Hyalangium ruber: one gene and its partner. Each later gene encodes a partner of the first gene's protein in a complex. Links are inferred from orthologs where the notes say so. Each region holds a gene or a part of one and is shown on either strand. Other genes may lie near its edges.

Region 1 (2,757 bases):
GACTACTACATCCAGATGGGTGGCACGGCCTACGGGCACGTGGCCGACCTCTCACCCGCCGCGGGCTTCGCGGATGTGTACCGCGAGCTGTGCGCGAAGTTCCGGGCGCTGGTGGAGGTGCTGGAGGAGATCGCCGCGCGCGGCATGGTGCAGGGCGGGCCCAGCGGCACGCTGAAGGTGTACGAGAGCTGGGCGCGCACCGGCAGCAACAAGCTGGAGCGGGTGCTGGTGGACGCGGGGATGCTCACGCCCAAGGGGCACATGCCCAACTAGCCGGGAGGCTGCATGATCGGTCGAGTCCAGGATCACCTGGAGGCCATCTATGGCATCACCTGTGAGGCGCGGGCCGAGACCTTCGTGGTGGACACGGAGGCCGCGGTCCAGCTGGGCGGTACTGGCCGGACGGAGGAGGAGCTGCTGGTAAGCGAGGCGGAGGGGGAGCTGGAAATGGCCCTCTACCTGGCGCCCTCGCTGCTCAGCCGGCTCAAGCCGTACGAGGCGGGGCCGGTGGGCCACCTGCTGGACGGGGACCTGGACGGGTACTGCCAGCTGGCCGAGGGCGTCTCGCACTTCCTCTATGTGGCGCACACCGCGGCGCACGGGCGGGCCCTCTCCCTGCTGGAGCTGGAGGCCCAGGCCGAGGTGGACAAGTTCGCCGTCTGCCTGCTGCACCGCTGGGGGGAAGGGGTGAAGGCCTGGGCCCAGGAGCTGCTGCGCCGGCTCTTCGACCGGGTCTCCTACCATGCCCGACTGTCCCCCCAGGAGCGCTGGCGGTACGAGCAGGCCAACCGGCTGTCGCGTAACTTCTGCTCGCGGCTGATGGTCCACGTGGCGGAGCGGCGGCTGGACCGGCTGCTGTCGGAGCTGCGCTACGCCTACCGGCTGGGGGCGGAGGCCAAACTGGCCCACTTCGCCTACGCGACGACGTAAGCCCCTCCGGGCCCGCTTTTCAGGGTAGGGTGGGCCCGTATGCCGCGTGAGGCGTCCGCCGGAGGTGTGGTCATCCGCGAGAACGCGGGGAGCTGGGAGGTGGCGGTGATCCGCCCCCACGGGCGCAACCTATGGGCGCTGCCCAAGGGGCACGTGGATCCCGGCGAGACTCCCGAGCAGACCGCCACGCGAGAGGTGCGCGAGGAGACGGGGGTGACGGCCTCGCTCATGGCCTCGCTGGGGGAGATCCGCTACGTCTACCAGTTCCGGGGGCAGCGCATCTTCAAGCGCGTCCACTTCTTCCTCTTGCGCTACGAGGCAGGAGAGCTGGGAGTGCTCCCACCCGGCCCTCGCGTGGAGGTGGACGAGGTGCGCTGGGTGCCGCTGGCACAGCTCGTCTCGTTGCTGGGGTACAAGGGGGAGAAGTCCATCGCCGCGCGCGCCACACGCCTGCTTCGCGCGGGGGACTCGACTCCCCCCGGGGTGCTCCCTCAGGGAGCGGGCAGCTAGACGGCCGGAGGCGTCGGAGCGGGGGCGGCACCGGCGGCGGCGGCGGCCTTGGCCTCGTCGCTGGCGTACTTGCCCGACAGCGCCTCGCGCACGTCGCGGTCGAACTTCACGCGGCCGGTGGCGATCTCACGCAGGGAGAGCACGGGCGGCTTGTTCTTGGAGATCTCGATGATGGGGCGGGCGCCGGCCATCAGCTGGCGGGCGCGCTTGGCGCCGAGCAGCACCAGGGCGAACCGGTTGTCCACGAGGGGGAGGCAGTCTTCGACGGTAATGCGGGCCATGGAATCCCTTTGGCGACTCTTGAAGAACGTCGGAACCTAAAGAGCAGGCCGGGCCGAGTCAAGGAAGGACAACGAAGAGGGGCAGGCGAGCGAACGGCGGCCCGACCTGCCCCAGGGTGCTCCCGAAACCTGACCGACTAGTCCTTCTTGGTCAGGTCGGCGCGGATCTCGCCGTTCGGGTTCATGTTGGTGTGGATGTTGACGTACATCTTGCCGCCCTCGAAGTTCGTCACGTCCGTGTCGGTCAGCTTCACGTCGCTGCACTTCGGGGTGACCGAGCCCTCGGCCTCGGCGCCGATGCTGCCGCTGGTGGCCGCGGGGACCTTCAGGTGGCAGAAGATCGGCCCGGTGCCGTCCGAACCCACGGGGCCGTGGATGTGGGCGCTGGCGGCGTTGCCGCTCAGGCCCGTGAAGTCACCATCGACATCCAGGCTCTCGCCGTCGACCTTGACGGTGACGCTGCCGCTGGCGCTGGTCGTGACCGCCGTGGGCTTCTGCGCGGCGCCGCTCAGCGTGCCGGTCAGCTCCGTGCCGCCACCACACGCCACCAGCGCCAACGTCGACACACATGCGATGAAAAGACGATTCGCCTTCATTGTGTAATCCTCCTTGAGTGACCCACGCGGCGCTGGAGAGTCCGAACGGCAGGGCTCGAGGCCGTGCCGGGGGCTGGAAGTGAGGTACTGGCCGAGTGGGGTTGCCTGCCTAACAAGCGGCCCTGACAACAGCCAGCTTTTGGCGGGGGAAGCGTCGCGTCATGGACCAAAGTCTGGCACTTGGATGCAGTCGCTAAGCCTTCCAATACCGAACAGTTGCCAACTGCCTTTGGCGTAGAGGATGCGGCCCTGCGCATCCCAGCACTCCTGGAAGCTGGCGCCCAGCAGGTCTCCCACGAGGATGGTGTACATCCCCACGCCGCCACTGCTCGGAGTCCACCGACTGGTGATCTCCACATCCTCCTTGGCGTTGCCTGGCACCGCGTCGGTGTTCTTCAGCAGGAATCGCATCTCGCCGAAGCCGCCCGTCTGCTCCCGGT
Region 2 (3,024 bases), on another replicon or contig:
CGCACCGCCTTCTTGGCGTCCGCCGCGCCCAGCCGCACCCGCACCAGCGGCAGGTTGTCGATGGAGAACGTGAGCAGCGAGAACGTGCGCCCGTAGCGCCGCGCCTTGTAGATCTCCTTGGAGGCGTAGTCGGTGAAGTAGCTGAGGTTGTAGGCGGCCGTCTCCCGGTCCCTCAGGCCCAGGCGCTGGAGCGCCATCATCCGCCGGCCGTTCTTCACGCCCACCGCCGCGAAGTCGCCGATGATCCGCGCCTGGCGCACGTGCTCCGGCTGGAACTCGCCGCCGAGCGGGTCCGAGAGCTGCGCCAGCCCCATCAGCTCGCCGGCGGCCACCAGCGGTACGTACAGCACCGGCGAGCGCTCCTCGCGCGAGAGCCACGGAGCGGCCTCGCGCAGGCGCACGGCCAGCGCGCCATCGGGGCGCATCTTCTCCACGAGGAACTGCCGGTCCAGCAGTCCCCGGTAGGCGCGCAGCACCAGCTCGTTGCGGTCATCCACCACCCAGAGCGCTGCGCTCTGCGCGTCGCACACGGCGGCCAGGTCCGCGATGACGCGCTCCTGCAGTCCCTCCAGGTCCGGGTAGGCGAGGAACTCCAGGCAGCGGCGGTGGAGGTTCTGGTAGCGGGCGAACTCGAGGTTCTCGTCGCGCAGTTGGGCGCGCTCGCTGCGCAGGGCCACGCGCTGCAGCGCCCGGTCCACCGCCAGGAAGAGGTCCGCCTCCTCGATGGGCTTGGTGAGGCAGTCGGCCGCCCCCGCACGCAGGGCCATCTCCGAGCCCTTCACGTCCGGCCGGGCGCTGATGAGGATGACCTCCTGGTCCGGATCCCTCTCGCGCAGCCGCGCCGTGAGCTCGAAGCCGTCCAGCCCCGGCATCATCACGTCCGTGAGGACGAGCTCGAACCGGGTGAGGGCCGTCTCCTTGAGCGCCTGCTGGGCGTCCGCCGCCGCGACGACGCGGTAGCCCCGGCGCGAGAGCATGTCGGTGGCGAACTCTCGGAAGAAGCGATCGTCATCGACGAGGAGGATGGTGCCGGCCACGGCTCGGAGGGACTCGGGGTACGAGGGAATCGGAAGGTTACCGGCCCGCTGGAAGCGCGACAACGCCTTCGAAGACGAAGGTCGCCGGGCCTCGGAGGCGGATGTCGGACAGGTCGGCAGGCACGCGAATCTGCAGGTCCCCACCCGGCAGGGTGACTCGCAGCCAGGCATCCGCCGGGAGCCGTTTGGCCAGCACCGCCGCCGTCGCCGAGGCGCAGGCCCCTGTCCCACACGCCTGGGTCAGCCCGCAGCCCCGCTCCCACACCACGACGGTGAGGCCATCCGGGTCCACGCGGACGAACTCCACGTTGGTCCGGTCCGGGAAGGAGGGGTGGCGCTCCAGGGTCGGCCCCAGGCGCTCGGCCTCGTCCAGCGGACGGTCCAGCAGGACGAGGTGCGGGTTGCCCATGCTCACCGCCGTGCCGTGCAGGCCGGAGTGGCCCGGCACCGAGGCCTGGAGGAACGGCTGGCCCGTGGCCCCCGAGGGCAGGTTGGAGGCCACGAGGCGCGCGGGCCCCATGGACACGTCCACCTCGGCGGCGCCGTGCGCGTCGTAGGTGGGGACGCAGGCGAGGACTCCCGCGCCTGTCTCCACGAGGATGCGCTCGGGCCGGCCTCCGGCGTGGTCCACGAGGTACTTCACCGCACAGCGCAGGCCGTTGCCGCACATCTCCGCGATGCTGCCGTCGGAGTTGTGGACCACCATCCGCGCCAGCCCGGCCGTCGAGGGGAGGAGCGCCAGGACTCCATCCGCGCCAATGCCCCGCCGCCGGTCGCACATCCACCGAGACGTCTCGGCGTCGATGTCCACGCCCGACTGGCGCCGGTCGAGCACGACGAAGTCGTTGCCGAGCCCGTGGTACTTGAAGATGCGTTCGCGTTCCGCCACGGCCTTCATCCTAGCGACGAGGGCTCATTCCTGCCCGTCCACCTTGGAGGGCGGCACAGGAGCGCCCACCGCGGGCAGGGCGCTGGCCGGACGCCGGGGCACTCCGGGAGCGGGAGTGGCAGGGCGAGCGGAGCCCGTGGGGGCGGGCGTGAGCACTGGCGGCGCGCCCGCGTTGGGAACGAGGACCGGAGGGGCTCCCGCGCCTGCTCCAGGGGTTCCCGTTCCAGGTCCCGGCCGGCGCACGGGCGGAGTCCCCGCGACGGGAACAGGGGTCCGGCTCCCCGTCTTGGCCGGAGTCGGCGGGAGGGTGGCCGGACGCCGAGGCGCCTCGGCACCGGTGGCCCCTGGCGCCGCGCGGGGGGTGGCGGGCGGTGCAGCGGGCGCGCTCGCCTTGGCGGCACGTCGCAGGGCCGCCAGTTCCTGGTCATACGTCACCAGGCGCTGCTGGGCCTCCTCGAGCTTCTCCTCGCGCTCGGCCAGGGTGGCTCGCAGGCTCTCCTCCTGCTCCTTGGCCTGATCGAGACGCGCTTGGAGTTCCTTCAGCTCGGCCTCGTGGGCCTCGGCGCGCTCCTTGAGCCGCTCCAGCTCCGCGACCACTCCGGGATCGACGGTGGGTGGCTTCTCCGACTCGCTCGCCTCCAGCCGGGACGTGAGCTCTCGGATCCGGGTTTCCAGCCGAGACTGATCCTCCAGGAGGATCTGCTTCTCGGCGCCCAGGCTCTCCGCCTGCTCGCGCAACAAGGGCAGCTCCCTCTGGAGCGTGGCGAGCCGCTCGGCGGCCTCCTTCTCGCGCCGCTGAGCCTCCTGCGCGGCCTCGGCGGATTCCTTCTCGCGCCGCTGGGCCTCCTGCGCGCCCTCGGTGGCCTCCTTCTCGCGCTGCCGGATGGCCTGCAACACCTCCGCGGCTTCCTTCTCGCGCCGCAGGATCGTCTCCTGCGCCTCCCCCGCCACCTGCGTCTGGCGGTTGCGCTCGGAGCGCTCGGCATCGAGGAGCCGCGCGGCGTCCGCGGCCGCCGCCTCCAGCGCCGCCACCCGCCCCTCCAGCCGCACCCGGGCCGCCTTGGCGACGGTCAGGTCCGTCTGCATCCGCTCGCGCTC

Evidence for each region. Proteins that work in one complex are often made in the same cells at the same time.
Region 2: the proteins of SYV04_RS25590 (region 1) and dapF are in contact, whole or in part, in a solved structure (PDB 5YGU), measured with the Escherichia coli proteins. The link is inferred for Hyalangium ruber from one-to-one orthologs.

What each region holds. Positions count from the first base shown.
Region 1 is NZ_JAXIVS010000009.1:170,349-173,105, forward strand. Bases 15-2,704 are described here. They hold SYV04_RS25590 (NUDIX hydrolase), read left to right. Parts: upstream 15-969; coding sequence 970-1,440; downstream 1,441-2,704. Other genes in these bases: SYV04_RS25580 (hypothetical protein), read left to right, coding at 15-273; SYV04_RS25585 (hypothetical protein), read left to right, coding at 286-930; rpoZ (DNA-directed RNA polymerase subunit omega), read right to left, coding at 1,437-1,721; SYV04_RS25600 (CHRD domain-containing protein), read right to left, coding at 1,859-2,317; SYV04_RS25605 (hypothetical protein), read right to left, coding at 2,477-2,704. Outside these bases: more of SYV04_RS25580, read left to right, coding at 1-14; more of SYV04_RS25605, read right to left, coding at 2,705-2,757. UniProt on the Escherichia coli protein: Master regulator of 5'-end-dependent mRNA decay.
Region 2 is NZ_JAXIVS010000032.1:30,198-33,221, reverse strand. Bases 1-2,957 are described here. They hold dapF (diaminopimelate epimerase), read right to left. Parts: upstream 1,927-2,957; coding sequence 1,075-1,926; downstream 1-1,074. Other genes in these bases: SYV04_RS43365 (methyltransferase domain-containing protein), read right to left, coding at 1,951-2,957; SYV04_RS43375 (GGDEF domain-containing response regulator), read right to left, coding at 1-1,037. Also shown: more of SYV04_RS43365, read right to left, coding at 2,958-3,024. UniProt on the Escherichia coli protein: Involved in the succinylase branch of the L-lysine biosynthesis and in the biosynthesis of the pentapeptide incorporated in the peptidoglycan moiety. Catalyzes the stereoinversion of LL-2,6-diaminopimelate (L,L-DAP) to meso-diaminopimelate (meso-DAP).